One region of the Bifidobacterium sp. LH_450 genome, then DNA from elsewhere that is predicted to be linked to it. Evidence: riboswitches for the same ligand, from Rfam matches in the RefSeq annotation. Region 1 holds a riboswitch; each other region holds the start of a gene.

The links. A riboswitch is a leader RNA that binds a small molecule or an ion and turns the genes downstream of it on or off. The one in region 1 is predicted to bind thiamine pyrophosphate.
Region 2: linked by a shared signal. The riboswitch ahead of AC1AXT_RS01330 (ABC transporter permease) and the one ahead of tenA (thiaminase II) in region 1 are both predicted to bind thiamine pyrophosphate.
Region 3: linked by a shared signal. The riboswitch ahead of thiM (hydroxyethylthiazole kinase) and the one ahead of tenA (thiaminase II) in region 1 are both predicted to bind thiamine pyrophosphate.

Annotation. Positions count from the first base shown of each region.
Region 1 is NZ_JBKEUU010000002.1:258,958-262,226, reverse strand. Features, by position in the region: gene AC1AXT_RS03660 (aldo/keto reductase) at 1-690, shown strand, start outside; gene AC1AXT_RS03655 (YhbY family RNA-binding protein) at 977-1,285, shown strand; gene tenA (thiaminase II) at 1,356-2,099, opposite strand; TPP riboswitch at 2,091-2,220, opposite strand; gene AC1AXT_RS03645 (YccF domain-containing protein) at 2,315-2,674, shown strand; gene AC1AXT_RS03640 (metallopeptidase family protein) at 2,695-3,066, opposite strand; gene AC1AXT_RS03635 (hypothetical protein) at 3,076-3,231, opposite strand.
Region 2 is NZ_JBKEUU010000001.1:282,179-285,447, forward strand. Features, by position in the region: gene eno (phosphopyruvate hydratase) at 70-1,362, opposite strand; TPP riboswitch at 1,534-1,681, shown strand; gene AC1AXT_RS01330 (ABC transporter permease) at 1,669-2,502, shown strand; gene AC1AXT_RS01335 (ABC transporter substrate-binding protein) at 2,611-3,269, shown strand, end outside.
Region 3 is NZ_JBKEUU010000001.1:538,608-541,876, forward strand. Features, by position in the region: gene AC1AXT_RS02325 (glycine--tRNA ligase) at 1-1,362, opposite strand, end outside; TPP riboswitch at 1,438-1,538, shown strand; gene thiM (hydroxyethylthiazole kinase) at 1,530-2,423, shown strand; partial or broken gene AC1AXT_RS02335 (thiamine phosphate synthase) at 2,562-3,176, shown strand.

The DNA.
Region 1 (3,269 bases):
GCCACCGTCTACGGCAACGAGGAATCGGTGGGCGCCGCCGTCGCCTCGAGCGGCATCGCCCGCAACGAGCTGTTCATCACCACGAAGGCGTGGAACACCGACATCCGCAAGGGCCGCGTCAAGGACGCGCTGCGCAAGAGCCTCGACGACCTGAAGATGGACTACGTCGACCTCTACCTCATCCACTGGCCGGTCGAAGGCTGGCAGCGTGCCTGGGAAGACATGCAGTCGCTGTACGAGGACGGCCTGGTACGCGCCATCGGCGTGAGCAACTTCGAGCGCGAGAACATGGAGGCGGTCCTGTCGATGGGCGGCGTCGTCCCGGCCGTCGACCAGTTCGAGTCGTCGCCGCAGTTCCAGAACACCGACCTGGTGAGGTTCTGCCAGTCCAAGGGCGTCGTCGTCGAGGCGTACCAGCCGCTGGGCGGCCAGGACAGCGCCGCGAAGGTGCTCGACAACCCGGTGCTGATCGAGATCGGCACGAAGTACGGCAAGTCGCCGGCGCAAGCCGCGCTGCGCTGGCAGATCCAGCGCGACGTCATCCCGCTGCCGCGCTCGCGCCACGCCGCGCGCATCGAGCAGAACTTCGACGTGTTCGACTTCGAGCTTTCCCCCGAGGATATGAAGGCCATCGATGCCATCGGCACCGGCGTGCGCAATGGCGCCGACCCGAGCCACATCGACTTCTAGCCTTCCCTGTAACGCTTCGGTCCTTTGCGCCTGCGTGCCGGACTCATTCCCCACCCCTTTCATCGTCCGTCGCGAAGGCCTTTGAATCGAACGAAACGCCCGCCGTGCGCAGAACGTATGCGCCGCGGGCGTTTTCCTTTGCCGCCGGTTGCCTTGTTCCGGCGCCGCCGGTACGATGGCAACCGGCTTTGCCGGGCAACGCTCCGCGGGCGCCGTTTGCGCAATCCCCGGCGAGAGAAACAAGATTTTCAGGAACAAGATGTACGAACCACAGGAAAGGCAACCCATGGCATCGCTTTCGAAGAAGCAGATCAAGCAGCTGCGTACGCTGGCCAACCACCTCAACCCGCTCGTCCAGATCGGCAAGAACGACCTGAGCGACACGGCCATCGCGCAGGCCGACGAAACGATCGAGAAGCGCGAGCTCATCAAGTGCGCCGTGCTCGACGGATCGGGCCTGGACGCCAAGGATGCGGCGCAGGGCCTCGCCGAGGCGCTGGGCGCCGAAGTGGTGCAGGTCATCGGCAACCGCTTCGTGCTGTTCCGCCGCTCCCGCCGCACCGACATCGAGCATATCGCCCTCGTGCGCGACTAGTCCTGTCCGCTTCCCGTGGGACAGCTGACGGTTTCCCAGGGGCGCCCCGGCCGGCTGGGAGCGCCGCGCCCTACCGCTCCCAGCCGGGCTTCCAGGACATCTGCCTGCGGTAGGCGCTGTCCCAGAACATGTATTCGTTCTCCACGCCGTCGACGAAGAGGTCGGTCAGTTCCCGCCGCTTGTCTTCGCCGGCTTCCTGCGCCATCGGCTCGATATGGTCGATCAGCCACTGCGCGCCGGACCAGAACGAACCGGTGCTGTACATGTCGATCCATGGCCGGTACGGGTTGGTTTCCAGCGTGCCGGCGAACTCTTCGGCAAGCCGCTGGCCGTAGTCGGCATACACCCATGCGCACGGCAGCACCGCCACCATCACGTCGAGGATGTCGCCGCCGTAGGCGATGGCGAGCATGTTGGAGGTGTACGCCCGCGCGAACGCCGACTGGCGCGACTGGGCCAGCGTTTCCGGCGTGATGCCGAAGGACGCGAGGAACGAGCGGTGCAGCGACGTCTCGACGTGGAACACGTCGTTCTGCACCTTCGCCATGAACTGCATGATCTGTGGATCGTCCGTCTTGGCGAGCGCCAGCGCGTGGACCTTCGCGTAGTCGTTGAGGTAGAGGGAATCCTGCGTCATGTAGAACGCGAACCGGTCGCGTTCCAGCGTGCCGGCGCCCAGTTCGCGCAGGAACGGCTGCCGGTAGCCTTCCTCCCACACCGTATCCGCCGCCTGCCGCAGCGTCGCCGCAAACGGCGGCAGATTGCCAGGCATCGTCGGCTTGGATTCATCGTACGTCATCAAAGCATGCGTCATCGGAGCACTCCCTACGCTGGTATTGGCCATTTCAGGTTCGAAGGGTCAGGCCGCCAGGCCTTTCTCAACCGCTCCGGCAGCGTCCTGCGACGTCGCCGGCCTGGTTCCCCTGTGTCTGTCCGTTTCATCCAACCAGAACGCGGCGACGATTCCTTCCGGCAATCTCCACGCCGCCTCCACGCCGCGCACGCCCCAATCCCCTACACTTGGATGGCATGAGACTTCTGGCAAACATCATCTGGCTGGTGTTCGGCGGCCTGGAGCTGGCGTTCGGATGGGCGGTCATCGGCGTAGTGCTGTGCATCACGATCGTCGGCATTCCGCTGGGCGTGCAGGCATTCAAAATGGCCGGCCTCACGCTCACGCCGTTCGGCAAGTCCGTGCAGTACGGCGGCGGGGTCGGCTCGCTGATCCTCAACATCGTCTGGGTCGTCCTGGCCGGCCTGTGGATGGCGATCGGCTACGTCGCCGCCGGCGTGGTCAACTGCGTCACGATCGTCGGCATCCCGTTCGGCCTGCAGTCGTTCAAGATGGCGAAGCTGGCGCTGTGGCCTTTCGGCGCCACGATTGAATAAAGGCGGCAATACAGGGCGGCTCAGTATCCGTGGCTGTGCAGGTACGCGTCGTCGAACCCGAAGTAGTGGCCGAGTTCGTGCAGCACCGTCTTCTGGATCTGCTTGACCATTTCGGCGTGGGTATGGCAGACGCGTTCGTGCGGCCCCTTGTAGATCGTGATCTTGTCCGGCAGCACTCCGGCATACGACGTCGTGCGCTGCGTAATCGGAATGCCCTGGTACAGCCCCAGCAATTCGCCGCCCTGCGTGCATCCGACGCTGCTCAGCTCCTGCCGGGTCGGTTCGTCGGCCACGGTGATCGCGATGTTGCTCAGCGCCTTCTTGAACTTGTCCGGCAGCGCCGCCACCGCTTCCGTCACGGTGCGTTCGAACTCCTGTTCGCTCATCTTCATACGACTACCCTACCGGTTCCCTAGCCGAGATTCCGCGGAATCGCCTTCAGCCGGCACCGGCACCTTCTCGGCGTCCTTCTCGGGCGCCCACGACGCCCGGTCCGCCGTGAAGACGAACAGTCCCGCGAACGCGAATACTATGACTACGACTGCAACGCTCAACATGTGGATCCCCCTGCCATGCCGTGGCTGCGTCATCCCAA
Region 2 (3,269 bases), on a different contig from region 1:
CGGAAGCGGCGGGAGAAGCTAGTGGCTCACGCGCGGCGCTGCAGCGATGCTACGGCCGCGCGATGTCTATCACATGTACTTCTTGCAGGCCTTGAAGGCGTTGTAGCCGGCGTACTCGGCGGTCGAGCCAAGCTCTTCCTCGATCTCGAGCAGGCGGTTGTACTTGGCGATGCGCTCGCCGCGGGCCGGGGCGCCGGTCTTGATCTGGCCGGTGTTCTTGGCGACGGCGAGGTCGGAGATCGTCGTGTCCGGGGTTTCGCCGGAACGGTGGGACACCATGGAGGTGAAGCCGTTCTTCGTGGCCAGCTCGATGGCGTCGAGCGTTTCGGAAACGGTGCCGATCTGGTTGAGCTTGACGAGCAGCGAGTTGCCGGCGCCCATGTCGATGCCCTTCTTCAGGCGCACCGGGTTGGTGACGAACAGGTCGTCGCCGACGAACTGCAGGCGGTCGCCGAGGGCCTTGGTGATCTTGGCCCAGTCTTCCCAGCCTTCTTCCTGGAACGGATCCTCGATGGAGACGATCGGGAACTCGTCGACGAGCTTCTCGTAGAAGTCGAGCATGTATTCGGCGTCGCGGTCTTCGCCGTCGAAGCGGTACTTGCCGGTCTCCTTGTTGTAGAACTCGGAGGAAGCGACGTCAAGGGCGATGCCGATCTGCTTGCCCGGCTCGTAGCCGGCGGCGGAGATGGCGTCCATGATGTACTTGAGCGAGTCCTCGTTGGTCTTCATCTTCGGCGCGAAGCCGCCCTCGTCGCCCAGCCCGGTGGCCAGGCCTTCCTTCTTCAGGACGTTCTTCAGCGTGTGGTAGACCTCGACGCCGGCCTGCAGGGCCTCGGAGTAGGTGTCGAAGCCGTACGGGGAGATCATGTACTCCTGGATATCGGTGGCGAAGTCGGCGTGGGCGCCGCCGTTCATGATGTTCATGTTCGGAACCGGCAGGATGTGGCCGTTGGTGCCGCCGATGTAGCGGTACAGCGGCAGCTCGGCGGACTGGGCGGCGGCATAGAGCGCGGCCAGCGAGACGCCGAGGATGGCGTTCGCGCCCAGACGGTCCTTGTTCGGGGTGCCGTCGAGCTCGATCATCAGGTCGTCGAGGGCGCGCTGGTCAGTGGCGTCCATGCCAATGATCTTCGGCGCGATCTCTTCGTTGACGGCCTTGACGGCGTTCAGGACGCCCTTGCCGAGGTAGACGGACTTGTCGCCATCGCGACGCTCCCAGGCTTCCGCCTCGCCGGTCGAAGCACCGGACGGCACGAGGCCCAGGCCACGGGCGCCGTCTTCGCAGTCGAGAACGACCTCGACGGTCGGGTTGCCGCGGGAATCAAGAATCTGGCGTGCATACACGCTTTCAATTGCTGCCACAACTGCTCCTTTATGTGTAGGTTGTGATGACAAGGCCAAGCGTAGTGCGCTTATTGGACGATGACGCACCTGCAGGCGGCCGTTGCCGTGCGCGCTCACAAATGCCTCGGCGGCCTTTCCGCATTGCGGAATGCGCACCGTTGCCTGACGCCCCCATGCCCTACTGTGGCTGCTTGTGGCACGGGGTGCCTTCGATTTCCCCTTAAAAACGCTCGCGCATCCGTCGACTGGGCGCCGAAGCGGGGCCGGAAGGCTGAGATCATACCCGTCGAACCTGATATAGCCAGCACTATCGAAGGGAATGTCATGTCCGACGTTTCATTGCCGGCGCGCAGCACTGCGCATTCCGGCGATTCCGACGCGCCTGCGCAGCGGGCGCCATCCGCCAGACGCCGATGGAGCGTGGCTGCGCACGCCGCGCTGCCATGGTGCTCGATTGCGCTGCTTATCGCGCTGTGGGCGTGGGCCACCCGCAATGGCGGCTCGTTCCTGCCCTCCCCCGCGCAGGTCGTGGCCGCCGGCGCCGACCTCCAGGCCGAAGGCATCCTGCTGCCCTCGCTCGCCACCAGCCTTGCGCGCGTAGGGCTCGGCCTGGGCGCCGGGCTGGTGGCCGCCATCGCCCTGGCCGCGCTGACCTGCTCGTCGTCGCTGGGATACGCCATCGCCGACAAGCCGGTGCATATGCTGCGCTCCATTCCCTTCCCGGCGCTGACGCCGCTGCTGATCATCCTGCTCGGCATCGGCGAGACGATGAAGGTCACGCTGATCGCCATCGGCGCATTCGGCCTGATCTACGTCAACCTGCGCGACGCCATCCGCGGCATCGACCCGAAGCTGATGGAGCTGGCGCGCGCCTACGGCCTGACCCGCATGCAGACGCTGCGCAAGGTGCTCCTGCCGGGGGCGCTGCCCGGGCTGATGACCGGCCTGCGCTTCGCAACGGTCGTGGCGTGGATCGCGCTGGCCAGCTGCGAAACCGTCAATGCCTCTACGGGACTGGGCTACATCCTCTCGCGGGCCCAGCAATTCTCCCGCACCGACCAGATGGTGCTGTGCATCGCGGTCTACGCCGTGCTTGGGCTCCTTTCGGAAGCGCTGGTCAACCTGCTGTCCAAGGCGGCGATGCCCTGGCGCCGCTAGCGCGCCATAGGCCGCGCCGGCGTCAGGACGCCATCGGGGCCGGCGCAAGCATCCCCAATCAATCCAACCCCCATCAATCCAATGACCCATCGAACGCAAGGAACAACCATGACCATTGCCAGAACCACAGGGCTGCAGCGCGCGGCTGCCAAGGCCGTCGCGGCGGCCGCCGCCTGCCTCGCCATCGCGGCAAGCGCCGGATGCGGCGCAGCCAACGCGGACGGCTCCGGAGAACAGGCCACGATACGCGTAGCCTACCTGTCGACGGCCAACTACCTGACCACGCTCAAGGACGAGGATTTCGTCAAGGATACGATGGCGCCGTATGCCGCCGAATTCTCCGGGCCGTTCAACGTGCCCTCCGAAGCGCAGCAGGCCGTGCTGTCCGGCAACGCGGATACGACCAGCACCGGCACCGGCCACTTCATCAAGCTGGCGGCCGAGGAAGTGCCGTGGGTAGCCTACGCGATCGAATACTATACCGGCGATTCGCAGGGCATCGTGGCGGCACCGGGCACCGGCATCGAATCCGTGGCCGATCTGAAGGGCAAGCGCATCGGCATCGACAAGAAGGGCGCTACCGGCGACTATATCGTGCACGCCGCGCTGGAAGCGGCCGGCATGAGCGCCGACGACGTCGAGGAAGTCGAGCTGAGCCAGAACGATTTCTCGGCAGCCTTCCAGTCCGGCCAGATCGACGCGCTCGCCTCCTACGACCAGAACCTCGCGGCCGGCATCGCCACCGAAGGCTCCAGGCTGCTGGTGAC
Region 3 (3,269 bases), on a different contig from region 1:
GTAGTCGGCGACCTTGTCGAGCGCGACGCGCTCCTGAGCCATCGTGTCGCGTTCGCGGATCGTGACGGCCTGGTCGTCGATGGTGTCGAAGTCGACGGTGATGGCCAGCGGGGTGCCGATTTCGTCCTGGCGGCGGTAGCGGCGGCCGATGGCGCCGGCCTCGTCGTAGTCCACCATCCAGTCGTTCAGGCGCAGGTCGGCGGCCAGGTTCTGGGCGATCGTCGCCAGTTCCGGCTTCTTGCTCAGCGGCAGCACGGCGGCCTTGTACGGGGCCAGGCGCGGGTCGAGACGCAGGACGGTGCGCTTGTCGACGCCGCCCTTCGTGTTCGGGGCCTCGTCGACGTCGTACGCGTCCACGAGGAAGGCCATGAGGGAGCGGGAAAGGCCCGCAGCCGGCTCGATGACGTACGGCACGTACTTCTCGCCGGTGGCCTGGTTGAAGTAGCTCAGGTCCTCGCCGGAGTGCTTGGCGTGCGCGGACAGGTCGAAGTCGGTGCGGTTGGCGACGCCTTCGAGCTCGCCCCAGTCGGAGCCCTGGAAGCCGAACTTGTACTCGATGTCGACGGTGCGCTTCGAGTAGTGCGCGAGCTTCTCCTTCGGATGCTCGTAGTGGCGCAGGTTCTCCGGCTTGATGCCCAGGTCGAGGTACCACTGCGTGCGCGCGTCGATCCAGTACTGGTGCCATGCCTCGTCCTGGCCGGGCTCGACGAAGAACTCCATCTCCATCTGCTCGAACTCGCGGGTACGGAAGATGAAGTTGCCCGGCGTGATCTCGTTGCGGAAGCTCTTGCCGGTGTTGGCGATGCCGAACGGCGGCTTCATGCGCGCCGACGTCATGACGTTCTTGAAGTCGACGAAGATGCCCTGCGCGGTTTCCGGACGCAGGTAGTGCAGCGAGTTCTCGTCCTCGACGGGCCCGAGGTTCGTGCGCAGCATCATGTTGAAGTCGCGCGGCTCCGTCCAGTTGCCGCGGTTGCCGCAGTTGGGGCACACGATGTCCTTGAGGCCGTTCTCCGGCAGCTTGTCGCCGTGCTTCTCGGCGTACGACTCGACGAGCTTGTCCTCGCGGTTGCGCTTGTGGCAGCTGAGGCATTCGACGAGCGGGTCGTTGAACACCGACACGTGGCCCGAGGCGACCCACACGGCGGACGGCAGGATGATCGACGTGTCGACGCCGACGACGTCGGCGCGGGTGACGACCATCGAACGCCACCATTCACGCTTGATGTTGTCCTTCAGCGCCACGCCGAGCGGACCGTAGTCCCAGGCGGAACGCGTTCCGCCGTAGATCTCGCCGGCGGGGAACACGAACCCGCGACGCTTGGCGAGGGAGACCACTTCATCGAGTTTGGATACAGCCACAATGCACCTTCTGGTTTGAACGGTTTGGGGTTTTAGACAAAATAACCTTACCGTCCGCTGCATACACTACATTGAACGCGTATGCAGGGGTGCCCCGCCGGGGCTGAGAGGGCTGCAAGCCCGACCCTTCGAACCTGTTGGCTAGAACCAGTGTAGGGAGCACGACCATGGCCCAGAATGCCGAATATTCCTTTACCACCGTCCCTTCTGCCGATCCGCTGCGCGGCGCGGTGCGCCAGGCCGCGACCGACGTGCGCGCCACGACGCCGCTGGCGCAGAGCTTCACCAATTTCGTGACGATCAATCTCGTTGCCAACGCCCAGCTGGCGGCGGGCGGCACGGCGGCCATGAGCTTCCTGCCGTCCGACATCATCGACACGGCGGCCGTATGCGGCGCGACGTACGTCAATGTCGGCACGCTGCTGCCCAGCTATCGCGAGGCGCTGGGCGAAATCTGCCGCGATTTCGCCGACAACGGGCGCAAGTGGGTGCTTGACCCGGTGGCCGCCGGCATCGGCGCCGACCGCACGGCGATCCTGAAGGCGATGAAGGCGACGCCGCCGACGATCGTGCGCGGCAACGCTTCCGAAATCATCACGCTGGCGAACATGTGGGAACTCGACGTGCCGGAACGCTCTTCGCAGCTCGCCGGGGTCGAGGCCGCCGACGACGTCGACGACGCGGCGCAGGCCGCCGTCGCGCTGGCGCGGTTCCTGCGCGACGGCTCGCCGGACGGGGCCGCGGCGGTCGCCGTTTCCGGGGCGGCCGACCTGGTCACCGACGGCGAGCGGACGCTGCGGCTGGCCGGCGGCAGCGAAATGATGACCAAGATCACCGGCGCCGGCTGCTCGCTCGGCGGCGTCGTGGCGACCTACCTGTGCGTCGCCGACCCGCTGGTCGCCGCGCTGGGCGCGTCGATGCTGTACAACGTGGCGTCCGAAGAGGCGGCAAAGGAGGCGACCGGCCCGGGCTCGTTCCAGACGGCGTTCCTCGACCGGCTGTGGAATACCTCGCCGGAACAGATCGCCGCCGCCCCGCTGGCCGACGAATGCGTGCGGTGAGGGGCGGCAACGCCGGAAAGCCGGGGAATTTTCGCAAGGCAGCGGATTCGCAGGATAAGGGATTTCGCGAGGCAAGGAATCTTGGATAGCGAACGCAAGGAAGGGACGGAGGAGACCGTGGACATTCCATTCGATTCAATGCGCCAGTCGTTCGATCTGGGGTGCTATTTCGTCGTCGGGCCGCAGGACTGCGCCGGCCGCGACGTCGCGCAGGTCGTCAGCGCGGCGCTGGCCGGGGGCGCGACGTTCATCCAGCTGCGCGTCAAGCCGGGGGACGCCGGCGACATCGTCGCGATGGCGCGCCGCATCGCCGACGTCATCGCGGCGCACGGCCTAGCGCAGCGGGTGGCGTTCGTCATCGACGACCGCGTCGACGCAGCGTGGCAGGCGCGGCGCGAAGGCATCAAGGTCGACGGCGTGCACATCGGGCAGAGCGACCTCGACCCGGTGGCCGCGCGGCGGCTGCTCGGGCCGGCGGCGATCGTCGGCCTGTCGGCCAAGACGCTGGAGCAGGTCAAGGCTGCCAATGCGCTGCCGGAAGGCACCATCGACTATCTGGGCGCCGGGCCGGTGCATCTGACGGCCACGAAGCCGGACTGCAGGCTGCCGGGCGACAGCGGCGACGGCACGCTGGACGCGGCGGCGATCGACGCGCTGTGCGCGGCGAGCCGCTACCCGGTGACGGTCGGCGGCGGCGTCAAGGCCGCCGACATCCCGATGCTCGCCGGAACGCAGGCCGACGGCTGGTTCGTCGTGTCGGCGATCTCGGCCGCCGACGACCCGGCGCAGGCCACCCGGGAACTGGTCGAGGCATGGCGGTCGCGGCGCGGCGAGGGGACGCACCGC